One region of the Streptomyces sp. NPDC002640 genome, then DNA from elsewhere that is predicted to be linked to it. Evidence: riboswitches for the same ligand, from Rfam matches in the RefSeq annotation. Region 1 holds a riboswitch; each other region holds the start of a gene.

What was found. A riboswitch is a leader RNA that binds a small molecule or an ion and turns the genes downstream of it on or off. The one in region 1 is predicted to bind cobalamin.
Region 2: another riboswitch for cobalamin. It lies ahead of cobN (cobaltochelatase subunit CobN); the one in region 1 lies ahead of ACWD3O_RS10630 (ABC transporter substrate-binding protein).
Region 3: another riboswitch for cobalamin. It lies ahead of ACWD3O_RS12970 (GHMP family kinase ATP-binding protein); the one in region 1 lies ahead of ACWD3O_RS10630 (ABC transporter substrate-binding protein).

What each region holds. Positions count from the first base shown of each region.
Region 1 covers NZ_JBSFVZ010000006.1:137,443-143,038, forward strand. Annotated here, with positions in the region: gene ACWD3O_RS10610 (DeoR/GlpR family DNA-binding transcription regulator) at 1-654, opposite strand, end outside; gene ACWD3O_RS10615 (DUF4406 domain-containing protein) at 703-1,086, shown strand; gene ACWD3O_RS10620 (NUDIX domain-containing protein) at 1,083-1,805, shown strand; gene ACWD3O_RS10625 (alpha/beta hydrolase) at 1,957-2,928, shown strand; cobalamin riboswitch at 3,079-3,261, shown strand; gene ACWD3O_RS10630 (ABC transporter substrate-binding protein) at 3,303-4,376, shown strand; gene ACWD3O_RS10635 (FecCD family ABC transporter permease) at 4,373-5,437, shown strand; gene ACWD3O_RS10640 (ABC transporter ATP-binding protein) at 5,434-5,596, shown strand, end outside.
Region 2 covers NZ_JBSFVZ010000019.1:89,238-94,833, reverse strand. Annotated here, with positions in the region: gene cobN (cobaltochelatase subunit CobN) at 1-2,599, opposite strand, end outside; cobalamin riboswitch at 2,642-2,773, opposite strand; gene ACWD3O_RS23750 (condensation domain-containing protein) at 2,781-4,232, opposite strand; gene ACWD3O_RS23745 (histidine phosphatase family protein) at 4,528-5,157, shown strand; gene ACWD3O_RS23740 (crotonase/enoyl-CoA hydratase family protein) at 5,214-5,596, shown strand, end outside.
Region 3 covers NZ_JBSFVZ010000008.1:64,796-70,391, forward strand. Annotated here, with positions in the region: gene ACWD3O_RS12965 (cysteine synthase family protein) at 1-756, opposite strand, end outside; gene ACWD3O_RS12970 (GHMP family kinase ATP-binding protein) at 753-1,658, opposite strand; cobalamin riboswitch at 1,862-2,101, opposite strand; gene ACWD3O_RS12975 (ferric reductase-like transmembrane domain-containing protein) at 2,320-3,315, shown strand; gene ACWD3O_RS12980 (TMEM175 family protein) at 3,451-4,074, shown strand; gene ACWD3O_RS12985 (hypothetical protein) at 4,140-4,724, opposite strand; gene bla (class A beta-lactamase) at 4,853-5,596, opposite strand, start outside.

The DNA of each region.
Region 1 (5,596 bases):
GACCCGGAACCGGGAGGCGGTGCCGATCTTCTCGGAGGAGGCGAGGACGTAGGTGTCCGCGGCCCGTGCCGCCAGGGCCCGCTTCATCGCCGCCTCCTCGGCGTCGCCGGTGGTGAGCCCCGCCTCGGGGTGCACGCCGGTGACGCCGAGCAGGAAGAGGTCGGCGGAGACGTTCCGCGCGGCCTCGACCGCGGCCGCGCCGCAGGCGACCGCCGAGTGCTTGAAGAGGCGGCCGCCCAGCAGGAAGACCTCGGTCCGCGGGTGGGCGAGCAGGGCGACGGCGATCGTCGGGCTGTGCGTGATCACGGTGCAGTCCAGCTCGCGCGGGAGCGCCCGGGCGACGGCCAGCGCGGTGGTGCCGCCGTCGAGGATCACCGCGCCGCCCGGCCGCACCAGCCCGGCGGCCACCGCGGCGACCTTGCGTTTGCCGTCCGGGGCCACGCTCTGCCGGGCGCCGTAGTCCACCACGGCCGGCGAGACGGGCAGCGCCCCGCCGTAGACCCGCTGGCACAGCCCCTCACTCGCCAGATCGCGCAGGTCACGCCGCACGGAGTCCTCGGAGATGCCCAGCTCGGCGGCGACCTCCTTGGCGACGATCTTGCCCCGCCGGGCCAGCAGATCCAGCAGGTGGTCCCGTCGTTCGGCAGCCAGCATCCTTGTTCTCTCCCGTTCTTGCACGTTTCTGCATGTATCGTAGCGCCCATGACCGACAAGCCGCTCCTCATCCTCATCGCCGGCCCCTACCGCTCCGGCACCGGTGGCGACCCGGCGGCCATGGCCGCCAACCTCGAACGCCTCGAAGCGGCCGCCTGGCCCGTGTTCGCCGCCGGACACCTTCCCGTCATCGGCGAGTGGATCGCCCTGCCCGTGCTGCACTCGGCCGGCGCCGGCCCCACCGACCCCCTCGCCGACGAGGTGCTGTACCCGACCGCCGAGCGCCTGCTGGCCCGCTGCGACGCCGTGCTGCGGCTGCCCGGCGAGTCCGTCGGCGCCGACCAGGACGTCGCGTTCGCACGCCGCCGCGGCCTGCCCGTCTACCACGACGTGGCGGAGATCCCGGTCCTCGGCCGGCGGGTGGAGGCGTGACGCCCCGGCCCGGGGTGGACGTCCCCGACCACCGCGGCCGGACCGGCCTCGACCGGGCGGGACGCCACCTCGACCGCAACCCCGGCGTCCGGGTCCGCGACGTCGAACTGACCTCGCGGGGCTGGCACGTCCTGCGCCGCACGACGTTCGACTACCGGCGCCGCGACGGCCGCTGGGAGACACAGGTGCGCGAGACGTACGACCGCGGCAACGGCGCCGTGGTCCTGCCCTACCACACCGGGCGCGGGCGCGTCCTGCTCACCCGTCAGTTCCGCTACCCGGCCTACGTCAACGACCACCCGGACGGCATGCTCGTCGAGGCCGCGGCGGGGCTGCTCGACGCGGACGACCCGGAGACGGCGATCCGCCGCGAGGCCGCCGAGGAACTCGGCGTCGTCCTCGGTCCGCTCACCCACGTGCTCGACGCGTACATGAGCCCCGGCTCGGTCACCGAGCGCCTCCACTTCTTCGCCGCCCCCTACACCCCCGGCGACCGCACGGGAGCCGGAGGCGGCGTGGAGGAGGAGGGCGAGGACATCGAGGTCCTCGAACTGCCCTTCACGGAGGCCCTCGCGATGACCCTCGACGGGCGCATCACCGACGGCAAGACCGTGCTGCTCCTGCAGTGGGCTGCCCTCCACGGCCCCTTCGCCCCCTCCGCCTCCCCCTCCGCCCTGCCCCCGGCGGACACGGACCCCACCACGCCCGCGCGCCGCTGACGTCCACCGCCCGGCCGGGTCCCCGCGTCCGCGGGCGCCCGGCCGGGTTGCGTGGGGGCGGGCGGCCGGGATCATGGAGGAGGAGCAGGGGGGAGTGCGCGTCCGGACCACCACCCCGTGGCCGCCGGACGCCCGAGCACCTGGAGTCCGCATGAGCGATCTGCCCGCGCCCGTCACGCCCTTCCTGGAACCGGCGGCGAAGGAACTGGCCGAGGCGACCGACCCGCACCCCCGGATCTACGAGGTGCCGCCGGAGCAGGGCCGCGACATCCTCCTGGGCCTGCAGAGCGACGCGAGCGTGCCCCGGCCCGAGGTGGACGAGGAGTGGGTGGAGGTCGACGCCGGCGAGTGGGGCACGGTCCGCACCCGCATCATCAGGCCCAAGGGCGCCACCGGCCCGCTGCCCGTCGTCTTCTACATCCACGGCGCCGGCTGGGTCTTCGGCGACGAGAAGACCCACGACCGGCTCTTCCGCGAACTGGCCGTCGGCGCCGGCGCGGCCGGGGTGTTCCCGGTGTACGACCGGGCCCCGGAGGCGAAGTACCCGACCCAGGTGGAGCAGAACTACGCCGTCGGACAGTGGCTGCTGGAGAACGGCTCCGACCACGGCCTGGACACCTCCCGTGTCGCGGTCACCGGCGAGTCCGTGGGCGGCTGCATGTCCACCGTCTTCGCCCTGATGAACAAGGAGCGCGGCGGCATCGACCTGAAGGCGCAGGTCCTGCTGTACCCGGTGGCCGACGCGGACTTCGACACCCCGTCGTACCACCAGTTCGCCGAGGGCTACTACCTCACCCGGGACGGCATGATCTGGTTCTGGGACCAGTACTCCGAGCCCTCGCAGCGCACCGAGCCGTACGCCGCCCCCCTGCGGGCGAGCCTGGAGCAGCTCAAGGACCTGCCGCCCACCCTCGTCATCACCGACGAGGCGGACGTCCTGCGCGACGAGGGAGAGAAGTACGCCAACAAGCTCCGCGAGGCAGGCGTCGACGTCACCTCCGTGCGCGTGGCCGGCATGGTCCACGACTTCCTGCTCCTGGACAGCCTGCGCGACACCCGTGCCGCGAACGTCGCCCGCCACCTGGCCGTCGACGCCCTGAAGAAGGCCCTCCACGAGAGCTGACCCCTCCCCCGCCGGGGCCCGCCACTCCGCCTCCGTCTCGTGCGGGCTGCCGGCGCCTCGGCCGCGGGAACCACGCGTCGCGGCGCGGGTTCGCCCAGGGCGCCGCGGGCCGCTCGAGCGCGGCGTGGTAGCTTCCGAACGCCAGTCGCACTCGTGGACGCGGTCGTCCGCGTCCACGGGTCAGGGAATCCGGTGAGAGACCGGAACTGACGCGCAGCGGTAAGGGTGACGGGCGAGGCAGCAGCCACTGGACGACGGTCACGGCCGGGTCCGGGAAGGCGCCTCGCCGGGGTGATCCCGAGTCCGAAGACCTGCTGGCGACCGAACGTCCACGCGACCCCGCGTATGGGTCCGACGCCGAGGAAGCCTCTGCCGTGCATCTGTCACGCCCCGCCCGCCGTTCCGCCCTGCTCCTGACCGGTGCGCTCCTGCTCACCGCCTGCGGTTCCGGCCCCGCCTCCGACTCCGCCTCCGGGACCGGCTCCGGCGCGTCCGCCGGGTCAGGCGGCTCCGCCCGCTCCGGCGCGGAAGCCGTCACGTTCGAGAACTGCGGGCAGCGGGTGACCGTCGAGGCTCCGCCGCGGCGGGCCGTGTCCCTGAACCAGGGCACCACCGAGATCCTGCTCTCGCTCGGCCTCGCGGACCGCATGGCGGGAACCGCCACCTGGACCGATCCGGTCATGAAGGGACTGGAGAAGGCCGGCACCGGGGTGCCCCGGCTCGCCGACAACCAGCCGTCCTTCGAGCGCGTACTGGACGCCGAACCGGACTTCGTGGCCGCCTCCTTCACGTCCACCCTGGGCAAGGGCGGCGTGGCCCCCCGCGAGAAGTTCACCGAGCTCGGCGTGCCGACGTACCTGTCGCCCGCCGACTGCGAGGGCAAGGACAACAGCGGCGGCGGTGACGGCGCACGCACCGAACCCCTGACCATGGACACGGTCTACCGGGAGGTGCGGGAACTGGCCCGCGTCTTCGGCGTGGAGGAGCGCGGCGAGCGGCTGGTCGACCGGCTGCGGAGCCGTGTCGCCGACGCCTCCTCGGGGATCGACGCCGGGGACACCACCGTCCTGTACTGGTTCGCGAACCAGGAGTCCCCCTACATGGCGGGCTGCTGCGGAGCCCCCGGCGTCATCACCGACGCGCTCGGCGCGAAGAACGTCCTCGACGACAGCACCCAGGAATGGCCCCAGGTCAACTGGGAGACCGTCGCCGACCGCGACCCCGACCTGCTCGTCCTCGGCGACCTCACCCGCAGGTCGCAGACCGCCGAGTCGGCCGCCGGCAAGATCGCCTTCCTGGAGTCGCATCCGGCGACCAGGAACCTGAAGGCGGTGCGGGAGAAGCGGTACGTGCTGCTCAGCGGGCAGGCCATGAACCCGACGATCCGCACCGTGGAGGGCGTCGAGAAGGTGGCCGCGGCGCTGCGCGAGCACGGGCTCGCCGGATGACCACGTCCCTGCGCCCCTCCCCCGTCCCCGCGACGCGGAGGGCCACCGGGGCGCTGCCCGTCGTGGCCGGCGTGGGCGGCGGACTGGCGCTGCTCGCCCTGTCCGTCGCCGTGGCCATCACCATCGGCCCGGCGTCCGTCGGGGTGGGCGACGTCTGGTCCGTGGTCGCCTCCCGCCTGGGCGGGGGCGCGTCGGACCTCACCGCGATCCGCGAGGGCATCGTCTGGGACCTGCGGCTGCCGCGCACCCTGCTCGCCGCGGTGTGCGGCGCCGGGCTCGCGGTCTGCGGCGCGGTGATGCAGTCGCTGCTGCGCAACCCGCTCGCCGACCCGTTCGTGCTGGGCGTCTCCTCCGGGGCGTCCACCGGCGCCGTCCTGGTCATCGTCGTCGGCGCGGGCGGCGGTGTCCTGTCCCTGTCCGGCGGCGCCTTCCTCGGCGCGGTCGGCTCGTTCGCCCTGGTGCTGTTGCTCAGCCACACGCTCGGCGGGACGACGGACCGGGTGGTGCTGTCCGGGGTGGCGGCGATGCAGCTGTTCTCCGCGCTGACCTCGTTCGTGGTGACGACGGCGGCCGACGCGGAGACCACCCGGGGCGTGCTGTTCTGGCTGCTCGGCTCGCTGAGCGGGGCCGGCTGGACCGAGGTGGGGCTGTGCGCCGCGGTCCTGGCGCTCGCCCTCGTGGTGTGCCTGGGCCACGCGCGCAGTCTGGACGCCTTCGCCTTCGGCCAGGACGCCGCGGCCACGCTCGGTGTCCCGGTCGCCCGGACCCGGCTGGTGCTGCTGTCCGTGACGGCGCTGCTGACCGCCGCGCTGGTCAGCTCGGCGGGCGCGATCGGCTTCGTCGGCCTGGTCCTCCCGCACGCCGCCCGCGCCCTCGTCGGCCCGGGGCACGCCCGGCTGCTGCCGGTCACCGCACTCGCCGGGGCGGTGTTCCTGGTCTGGGCCGACACCCTCGCCCGTACCGTCCTCGACCCCCAGGAGGTGCCGGTGGGCGTGGTCACCTCGCTGGTCGGCGTCCCGGCGTTCGTCCTGGTCCTGTACCGCACCAGGAGGACGCGATGACGGCCCCGGTCCGGCGGCGGCCCGCCGGCACGCCGCCCACCGCGGAACCCACCCTCGCCGCCGACCGGGTGAGCCGCGACCTCGACGGGCGGCTGGTCCTCGACGGCGTCAGCCTCGCGCCCCGGCCCGGTTCGGTGACGGGGCTGCTCGGGCCCAACG
Region 2 (5,596 bases), on a different contig from region 1:
CGCCCAGCAGCGCCAGCACCTCCGCGACGTCGTCGCCGGAGGTCCGCATCGCCGACGTCCCCCACACCGACAGGCCGACCGACCTCGGATACTCCCCGGTGTCTTGGAGGTGCCGCTCCACCAGCGACCGGGCCATCGCCTGACCGGTCTGCCAGGCCAGCCGCGAAGGCACCGCCCGGGGGTCGACGGTGTAGAAGTTCCGCCCGGTCGGCAGCACGTTCACCAGGCCGCGCAGCGGCGACCCCGAGGGGCCCGCGGGCACGTACCCGCCGGCCAGCGCGTGGACCACATGGTCCAGCTCCTCCGTCGTCCGCGCCAGCCGCGGCACCACCTGCTCGGCGGCGAACTCCAGCACCCGCCGCACCTCGGGATCGTCGTGCAGCGCGGCGGCCGCCCCGGGGCTCCAGCCGGCGGCCTCCATCCGCTCCACCAGCTCGCGCGCACGCGCCTCCACGCCGTCGACCGACTCCAGCCGCTCGTCGTCCTTCAGGCCCAGCGCCTTCCGCAGCCCGGGCACCGCCCCGCCGACCCCGCCCCACACCTGGGCGGCCCGCAGGATCGCCAGCACCAGGTTGACCCGCGCCTCGCCCTCCGGGGCCTCGCCCAGCACATGGAGACCGTCCCGGATCTGCGCGTCCTTGATCTCGCACAGCCAGCCGTCGACATGGAGCAGGAAGTCGTCGAACTCCTCGTCGTCCGGGCGCTGTTCGAGCCCGAGGTCCCGGTGCATCTCGGCGGCGCGCATCAGCGACCAGATCTCGCCCCGGACCGCCGGCAGCTTCGCCGGGTCCATCGACGCGATGTTCGCGTGCTCGTCCAGCAGCTGCTCCAGGCGCGCGATGTCGCCGTAGGACTCGGCGCGTGCCATCGGCGGGATCAGGTGGTCGACGACGGTGGCGTGCGCCCGCCGCTTGGCCTGCGCGCCCTCGCCCGGGTCGTTCACCAGGAACGGGTAGACCAGCGGCAGCGAGCCGAGCGCCGCGTCGGTGGCGCACTCCGCCGACAGCGCGGCGTTCTTGCCCGGCAGCCACTCCAGCGAACCGTGCTTGCCCAGGTGGACGAGCGCGTGCGCGCCGAAACCGTTCTCCAGCCAGCGGTAGGCGGCCAGGTAGTGGTGGCTCGGCGGCAGCGACGGGTCGTGGTAGATCGCCACCGGGTTCTCCCCGAAGCCGCGCGGCGGCTGCACCAGCACCACCACGTTGCCCGCGCGCAGCGCGGCCAGCACGATCTCCCCGGCCTCGTTGACGAAGAGCCGGCCCGGGGCGGGACCCCACGCCTCGGCCATCGCCTCCCGCAGCCCCTGCGGGAGGTCCGCCGTCCATGCCGCGTACTGGTCGGCGGTGATCCGCACGTGGGCGTCGGTGAGCTGCCCGGAGGTCAGCCACTCCTCGTCCTGCCCGCCCGCCGCGATCACCGCGTGGATCAGCGCGTCGCCGGCCTCCTGGTCGTCCGGCAGGTCCAGCCCGGGCAGTTCACCGGGGGCGCCCAGGTCGTAGCCCTCCTCCCGCAGCCGGCGCAGCAGCCGGACCGCGGAGCGGGGCGTGTCCAGACCGACGGCGTTGCCGATCCGGGAGTGCTTGGTCGGATACGCCGACAGCACCACCGCGATCCGCTTGTCCCCGTTCGGGACGTGCCGCAGCCGGGCGTGGTTGACCGCGATCCCCGCCAGCCGGGCGCACCGCTCGGGGTCCGCGACGTAGCGGGGCAGCCCGTCCCGGTCGATCTCCTTGAAGGAGAACGGCACGGTGATGATCCGCCCGTCGAACTCCGGGATGGCGATCTGGCTGGCCGAGTCCAGCGGCGTGACGCCGTCCTCCGACGCCTCCCACTCGGCCCGCGAACTCGTCAGGCAGAGCCCCTGCAGCACCGGGACGTCCAGAGCGGCCATCCGCTCCACGTCCCACGCCTCGTCGTCGCCCCCGGCACCCGCCGACGCCGGGACGCTGCCACCGGCCGCCAGCACGGTCACCACCAGCGCGTCGAACCCGCCGAGCGCCGCGTACAGCTCGTCCGGCGCCGACCGCAGCGACCCCGCGAACACCGGCACGCCCACCGCGAGACCGGTGGCGTCCACCGCGTCCGCCAGGTCGTGCGCGAACGTCGCGTTCCCGCCGGCCTCGTGCGCCCGGTAGTAGAGGATCCCCACCCGGGGGAGCGACGGGTCGCGCGGCGCCCGCTCGGCGAACCCCCACAGCGGCACGGCCTCCGGCGGCTCGAAGCCCTCACCGGTCAGCAGCACGGTGTCGGAGAGGAAGGCGTGCAGCCGCCGCAGGTTGGCCGGGCCGCCCTCCGCCAGGTAGCGGTGCGCGTCGGCGGCCACCCCCACCGGGACGGTCGAGTGCTCCATCAGCTCGGCGCTCGGCTGGAGCTCGCCGCCGAGCACCACCAGCGGCGTCCCCCGCTCCCGGACCGCGGCCAGCCCCGGCCACAGGTCGTGCGGGGAGCCGAGCAGCCGCACCACCACGAGGGCGGCACCCTCCACGGCGGCGGCGAGTTCCTCGTCGGAGGCCCGGGACGGATTCGCCCACGCGTACGCGGCGCCACTGGCCCGCGCGGAGAGCAGATCGGTGTCGGACGTGGACAGCAGGGCAACAGGCACGGTCAAGGCCGTGATCCTCCCTCGGGGTTCTCGCCCCGTACGACGGTCGGACAACCCGTGGCCAGTGTCTGGCTGCGTCCCCGGGGAGGGGAACGTCACAGTGGCGGAACCGCCCCGGAATCGCACCGGGTTCCTGCGCCACGAGTTGGTGGAGCCCCACCCTATCCGGGCACCGCCCGTCTCACACCAGGGCCCCCGGTTCCCGCGCCCCGGCCGACACCGGTGCCCCCGGTTCCCGTTCGCCGGCCGACGCACGGGCGACCTCCGCGACGAGCTCCCGCAGCCGCTCCAGGTACCGCTCCATGCTCCGCAGCGCCGGACCGGTGTCCGGGTACCGGGCGGCGAACTGCAACCCCTCGTGCACCCTGCTCACCCACACGCACACCTGGTCCCCGTACGACACCCTCAGCAGCCCGTACGCGTGCAGCTCGTCCCACCGCTCCGACCCGGGCACCGTGCGCCCGTCGACGAACGACACGATCGAGTACAGGTCGGGCGAGGTGGGCCGGAACTCCGCCCCCAGCAGCCGCAGCACCCGCGCGATCGGCATCCGCGCCAGCCGCCGGTTCTCCCGCAACGCCGCCCGCACCCGCCGCAGCGCCTCCTCGAAACCGGCCCCGTCCGACAGGTCCACCTCGATGGGCACCCCGCCGACGTACCAGCCCACGGAGTCCTGCCACTGCGACTTGGCCCGGGTGTGGAAGGGCACCACCGTCCGGTACACGTCCGTGCCCGCGATCTCCCGCACGATCACCGCCGTCGCGGCCAGCACACCCACCAGGGAACCGCCGAACGGCCGGCAGTACGCCTCGAAGCCCGCCGCCTCGCCCGCCCCGCCCAGCATGTCCTGCATCAGCTTCTGCGTGGGCAGCTTGCCCTCCGTCTCCAGCCCCAGGTCGACGGGAAAATTGGGCAGCCGCCCGTCGCACCGGGCGACGAACTCCCGCCAGCGCGCCACGATCTCGTGACCGTCGTCCACCCGGTCCGCGTCCGCCCGCTCGGCCTCGCAGAAGTCGACGTAACTGCCCGCGGGCCGCTGCTCCACCGCCCGGCCCTCCACGGCCGCCGCGTAGAACTCGTGCACCTCGGCGGGGATGCGGTGCAGCGAGTAGGCGTCCACGTTGCTGTGGTCGAAGGCCATGTAGACGCTGGTGCAGTCCTCCCGGACCACCGCCGCGTAGATGAAGTTCGGCCAGTCCAGCGCGTCCGCGGCCACGTCGAACCGGTCCTGCAGATGGCCGGCCAGCCGCCGCGGGTCGCCGAACTCGCCGACCACCTCACGCCGCAGGCGCACCGCCTCGGCGTCCAGCGTGAACCGGCGCATCGCGCCCCCGTCCCAGCGGAACCCGCTGCGCAGCGTCTCGTGCCGCGACGTCCAGGTGTGCAGGGCGTGCTGGAGCGCGTCCAGGTCCACCATCCCAGGGACGTCGAACGCCGCTCCGACCCAGGTCGGGACGAACAGACCGTCCTCGCGCACCGACCGGGCCGTCCTGATGTGCGACTCCTGCACGTACGCCGGGGGACGCGCGTCCTCCGGCAGGCCGGCGGCCGCCTCGACGGTGTCCGGACTGAGCGTCCACTCGACGAGCAGTCCGGGGCGCACGTCGCATCGCTGGATGTCGGTCACTCGCACCGGGGCGTTTCCCTTCGTAGGGGCGGAGAGGGAGGCACCGCGCGTCGGCCCGTTGCACCGGCCCGGCCCCCGACGGCGAACACCAGCCCTCGTCCCGCCGCCCGCCTGCAAAGCCTCGTCCGCCCGGGCTTCTTCGACGCATGCCCAACGAGGCGGGCGAGAGCGAGGAAACGGGTCGAACGCCAGCCCGGAACCGCGACGCGGGCTTCCGCGTCCGACACCAGAGCCGTCAACTACCGTCGCGTGCAGACTGGTTCGGTGCCGGATCCCGCCGCGATCAGCAGGGAGACACCACTTGTCCACCGGGTCCGACCGCTACCTCTACCTCACCCGCCACGGCGAGGCCGACGCCGACGAGGCGTCCCTCACCGAGCGCGGCCGTCACCAGGCCACCCTCCTCGGCACCCGCCTGCGGGACAGCGGCGTCCCCCTCGCCGCCGTGCACCACGGCCCCCTGCCCAGGACCACCGAGACGGCGGCACTGATCACCGGGCGGCTCGGCGGCGTCCCCGCCCACCCGTGCGACCCGGCCGGGGACTACGTCCCCCACCTCCCCGCCCGTGAGGAACTCCACCCCGCCTCCGCCGACAGGATCCTCACCTTCCTCGCGTCCTTCCCGGCCCCGGAGCGCGAGCACGGCCCGGCGCTCGCCCGCGCCGCCCTCGACCGCTTCACCGGCCCGGCCGACCAGGACACACCCCGCCACGAACTGGTGATCACCCACAACTTCCTCATCGGCCGGCTCGTCCGCGCCGCCCTCGACGCGCCGCCCGGCCGCTGGATCGGCCTCCACCACGCCCACGCCGCCCTCACCGTCATCCGCTACAGCCCCGACCGTCCCCCCGCCCTGCTCGTGTACAACGACACCCGCCACCTGCCCGAACCCCTCCGGTGGACCGGCCTGCCGCCGGAACTCCACGTCTGAGCCGCACGCGGCCCGTCACACGAATCGTCCCCCCGCCCCGAGAACCGGAGGTGCCCGTGCCCGACGTACGGGTCGAGACCGAAGGCCCCGTCACCACCGTGTGGCTCGACCGCCCCGACCGCCGCAACGCGGTGGACGGGCCCATGGCCACCGAACTCGAGCGCGTCTTCGAGGAGTTCGAGGCCGACCCGGAACGGAAGGTCGCGGTCCTGGCCGGCGCGGGCGGCACCTTCTGCGCGGGCGCCGACCTCACCGCCGTCGCCGACCCCGCCCGCCGCAACGAGCTCACCCCGGACGGGGCGGCGCCGGGCCCCATGGGCCCCACCCGGACGCACCTCACCAAGCCGCTGATCGCCGCCGTCACCGGGCACGCCGTCGCCGGCGGACTGGAACTGGCCCTGCTCGCCGACCTCCGCGTCGTCGAACGCGACGCCGTGAT
Region 3 (5,596 bases), on a different contig from region 1:
GGCATGGTCGCGCAGCAGGGCGATCGTGCCGGACATGGCGTGGGTGAAGTCCAGCCAGTGGACGGCGTCGTAGAGGTGGTGGCGAACGTTGTCGAAGACGATCGACGACCCGATACCGGCGATGATCGCCTCCGGGTCGTCGTGGTCCTGGCTGCCGAAGGTGACGCTGCCGAAGGGCTGGACACCCACCAGCCGCACCGAGGGGTCCGTGGCACGCAGGCGTTCCACGATGCCTCCTGTCGACGCCCCCGATCCCACGCCGCCGACGACGGTCAGCCGGGTGTCCGGGAACGCGGTCGTGACGCGGTCGGCGACCTCCTGGTACCCGAGGTAGTGGACGTCGTCGTGGTACTGGCGCATCCAGTGCCGGTCCGGGTGGGCGGCCAGGATCTCCTTCACCCGCGCCACCCGTAACTCCTGGTCCAGTTTGAGGTTCTGCGAGGGTCTGACCTGTTCCACGGTGGCGCCGAGGATCTCCAGCTGGGCCCGGGTGGTGGTGTCCACCGTGGTCGACGCGACGATGTGGCAGCGCATCCCGTAGCGGTGGCAGGCCAGTGCCAGGGCGTAGGCGTAGATGCCGCTGGAGCTGTCGACCAAGGTCTGCCCCGGGCGGATCGTGCCCCGCTCCAGGAGATGACGGACGGCGGCCAGCGCCGAGTAGATCTTCATGGACTCGAACCGGATCAGGACGAGGCCGTCGGACAGACGGACCAGGTCGGGGATCTTCAGGGCGTCCGCGATGTGGGGGTGGATCATCCGTAACCTCCTTGGGCGAAGGAACACTGATGGCCTTGTGAGCGGAAGAACGCGGAGACGTCCGCCTTGACGTCGGGGCCGGGGCGGCCGCGGAAGAGGTAGCCGATCACCCGGCCCGTGTGGGCGACGAAGACGCCGTCGGCACCGAACCGTTCGCGGCGGGCGAGCAGGGCGTCGAAGGTCGTCTTGGGCAGCACCTCCTGGGAGAGGACGGCGCTGGTGGTGGCGGCGCGGGCGATGACGACGGGGTCGCGTGAGGCGAACCCCTTGAGGAGATCGGCCAGGCACCGCTCGTACTCCTCGCCCCGCCTGCGGTAGTGCGCCACGAGTTCGGCGGTGACGGCGGAGGTGTCCACCGTCCCGGGCTCGGTGATGTAGGCGGTGTGGAACCCGAGGTCCGTGCCCAGCCGCTTCACCACGCGATGCCGGCCGCTCAGGTGAAGGGCGAACTCGTCGAGGAAGACGCTGTCGGACCGTTCGATCGCCGACAGGATGCCGAGGACGACGTCCAGGTCGTAGGGCAGCCCGAAGACCCGGAACAGGCAACGCAGGGTCGCCACGATGTCGGCGGTCGAACTCGCCATTCCCACGCCGACCGTCAGTTCCGAGTGGGCGCTCCAGCGGCCCGGCGGCAGCGTGAGCCCGAAGTGCCGCAGGAAGAGGCCGACCGCCGCGGCGGACTTCTCCCCGACGGGCAACGTGCTCGACGGTTCCGCCCCGGGGGTGAAGTGCACCCAGGAGTGCCGGTCCACGGGAAAGGACACCACGGCGATGTCCGGCTCGCCACCCGCCCGCAGCGGGCCCTGGTACAGCTCGCCCAGGGTGCCGTGGCAGACTCCGGACACCATGGCTGCGGGCGTGTGCCCGGGCAGGGGGTGCTCCTCGGCGGATGTCAGCACCATGCGGTCCGCCCCGTCGCACGGCGGAGCGCCCCGCATCCCCCGGGGCCCACGACGGATCGCACGGTCACGGACACGTCCTCCTTCGTGGTCCCGGACTGCTGAGCGGGACAGGGCAGGAGGCGCGGCACAACCCGTGCCGTACGCTGTACGGCCGTCCGTACCGCCAACCCGGTCCACGAGGTCACCGTGTACAACCCGCACGCCAGGTGCGGGCGCAGTGGCAGGTCTTCGGACTCGTGGGCCGGCCCTCCGGAGGTCCGGCGAAGCGCCTGCGGGCCGTCGGTTCCCCGGCTCTCGTCCCTGAGAGGCCCGGTGCTGCCGACGGCTGTCGCTCCCACTCACCGCTGCGGGACAGTCCCGGGTTCGCACCGGGTTCCCTCTTGCGTCGCGCCGCCCGACGCCTGACCGGGCAGGAGGCGCGAACCGACTGCAGGCATCAGGTTAGGGGGGCACGATCCGCGGCGGCAGTGGCGCGTGACTGGTTGTCCGAATGCCGTCGGCGGCCATGAGCGCTCCACAGCCATAGGAGGGCCCGGCCGGTCATCCGGAGTCACACTGGCCGAATGACGCCTCGGTGAAGCACACCCGCCTCGATCACACTGGTGACGCCCACCACACCCGCACACCGAGCATCGGTGTCCCGCGCTCACCGGAGGTCCAGATGTCGCCCACGACGCCGTCGGGAGACGACGGCACGACCGCCCTGCCCGTCCGTGAGGGACCCGCGGCCGGCCGGGTCACCCTGCGCACCGACCTGCGGGCCGCGGTGCCCGACGCGACGGCGGCGGTCCTGGTCACGGCCGCCGTCTTCGTGTTCCTGTGGGCGCGGATGGGCTCCGGCGAGTCGGCGACGGTCGCGATCATGCCGTTCATGGACGACCCGGCCACGTACTGGATGTACCTGCTCAGCCAGGCCTTCGGGTGGTCGGGACTGCTGTGGGCCTGGGGCACGGTCATGCTCGGCCTGCTGCTGTCGGGGCCGAGACCCGGCCGATTACCCGTCTCCCGCCAGGTCCTGGAGCGCTGGCACCGCACCACGAGCCTGACGACGATGGCTCTGATGTTCGCGCACGCGCTGATGTTCGCGGCCGAACTCGTCCGCTACGAGACCGAGTTGACGTGGCTGAAGCGGCTGTGGACCGGTTTCGCCGACTCCTTCGTGCCCGGCTGGTACGACTCCGGGACCGGGCAGATCGCCATCCCCATCGGCCAGGCGGCCCTGTATCTGGCCGTGCCGCTGGGCCTGCTCTTCTACGTCCGCAACCGCATCGGCGCCACCACCTGGCGGCGGCTGCACCGCTTCGTGATCGTCGTGTACGTGCTGAGCGTGTGGCACACGCTGCTGTACGGCACCAACGTCTGGTACGGCGAGTGGCCCCGCACGGTGCTGTGGCTGCTGCAACTCCCCGTCGCCGTGCTGCTGCTGGTGCGGTTGCTGAGACCCGCCCGCCGCGCGGAGCGACTGGGCGCCCCGGGGCGGGGTGCGGGCGGTCCGGGGGGCTCACTGCCGGGGTGGACGCTGCGGGCGGCGGGCAGGGTTCTCGCCGGGGCCGTGGTCGTCGGCATCCTCGTCGTGGTCGTCTCCGGTCATGACGGAGGCAGGGAGCGGCCGGCCGAGGCTCCGGCGAGCAGCCCGCACGAGAAGGAGACGGAGTGATCCGGTCGGCCACCGCAGGGCTATCGCCCGCCGCGTCCCCCGGCACCCCCTGATCCGGAGTCCGGTCCACGACACGCGGGCGGCCGGTGGCGGTGGTGCCGGGGGACGGCACGCGGGTGGTGCTACCACGGGAGCATGGATACGGGCCACGGGCACACAGCCGCCGCTCCGGAGCAGAAGTACCTGCCGAAGCACCGGGTTCTCGCGTTGACCGACGGCGTGGTGGCCATCGCCATGACGCTGCTGGTGCTCGACATCGACGTGCCCGACGGGCTACGGGGGCGGGCCCTGTCGGACGCGCTCGGCGACGTGCAGGGCCAGGTCGGGACGTTCCTGTTGAGCGCCGCCGTGATCGCCCTGTTCTGGCGGGCCCACCACTCGGTGCTGCGCGAGGCGGAGTGGATCAACGGCACCCTCTTCTGGTGCAACGTCGCCTTCCTGGCGCTGATCTCCCTGATCCCCTTCCCGACGAGGGTGCTGGCCGACTACGGCGACCGTCCCCTCGGCCCCGGCCTGTACGGCGTGGTCATCGGCACGGCCGCCCTGGTGCTGTACGTGATGGCCGTGCGCATCGCCCGGGAACCGGGGCGGCGGAAGCCCTTCCCGCCCTTTCCCGCGCAGGCGTGCGTCTTCCTCCTCTCCGTGGTGATCGCCCAGTTCTCCCCCGTGGCGGCCCTCTACAGCTGGATCGCCGCCGTGCCCCTCTCCGTGCTGGCCCACCGGCACGCCACCCGCACCGCCCGGGCCACCCAGCCGTGACGGTGCCGTTGTTCCGGGTCGCGGCGCCGCTCCCGGCCGGCGGTGTCCGGCCCTGACGTACGGACTCACGCGGTCCGGCGCTCCAGCTCCGCGCGGTACAGCTCCTCCGCGACGTCCTCCGGTGCGGGGTCCGCGACCGCCTCGGCGAGGTCCGCCCAGGACCTCGCCGACACGGGTATCCCCAGCCGCGCGAGTTCCTCCGCGACCTCGGCGAACAGGTCGTCGTCCTCGTAGGCGATCTCGCCCAGGAATGCCTCGGAGAGCGTCCGCCCGGCCTGCACCAGGGAGGAAGCCTCGGTGTCGACCATGACGACCGGCGCGGGCGCGTCCTGCCGCTGTCGCGGGTGCGTCCAGTAGCCGAAGCAGAGGCCGTCCTCGTGCACGGCGACGACCTTCAGGAACTCCGTCATCCGCTCGAACGCCGCGCAGGTCGCCATGATGTCGGGGTCCTGGCGGTCCTGCTCGGTGAGGTAGCTGTGGTCCGTCAGCATGTGCCGCTCACCGGGCTCCAGCACCGTGATGCCGTACCGCTGGAAGGGGTGGCCGCTCCCCTCCCACTGGGCGGTCGCCAGGATCCGCAGGTCCTCCGGCACCGCGGACCCGCCCAGCCGCTCCCGCGAGAACGCCGCCAGCCGCTCGTCCAGCACCATCGCCCCTCCCCTGTGTCCGAGTCCGCCCCGACCTGGTTCGGCCCGGTGTCCACGAGGTTAGCCCTCGCCTCCGACAGACGAGGCCGGGGCCGGGGCTGGGGCGGAGCGTCGTCGGTGCCGGCGGGCGGCTACGACAGTTCGTCGACGACCACGGCGGCCGCTTCCGCGATCAGGCGGTCGTCGTGGTCGGCGTCCTCCGCCCGGCGGTTCGACATGATCGCCACGACGATGGGCGCGTCGCCGGGGGGCCACACCACGGCGATGTCGTTCCGGGTGCCGTAGGTGCTGCCCGCTCCGCTCCGGTCGCCGACGACCCAGCCCTCGGGCACCCCGGCCCTGATGAGTTCCGTACCGGTGGTGCTCGCCCTCAGCCACCGGACGAGCTGTGCGCGCTCCGCCTCGCCGAGGGCGTCCCCGAGGGCGTAGGCGCGCAGGTCCTTGGCGAGTGCCCGCGGCGTGCTGGTGTCGCGCGTGGCGCCGGGGGTCCACTCGTTGAGGTCCGGCTCGTACCGCTCGGTGCGTGTCACGTCGTCGCCGATCTCCTCGAGCGCGGCCTGCAGGCCGCGGGGGCCTCCGAGTTCGTCGAGGAGCAGGTTGGCCGCGGTGTTGTCGCTGACGCGGAGCGCGGCGTCGCAGAGGTCGCGCAGGCTCATCCCGGTGCCGAGGTGCCGCTCGGTCACCGGGGAGTGCGCGACCAGGTCGCCGCGGGCGTAGGTGACCGTGCGGTCCAGGTCGCCGGGCGCGTGCTCGCGCAGCAGGGCTCCCGCGGCCAGCGCCTTGACGGTGGAGGCGTGGGGGAACCGCTCGTCGGCGTTGTGGGCGACCTCGCGCCCGGTTCCGGTGCCGACGGCGTGGACGCCCAGCCGCGCGTC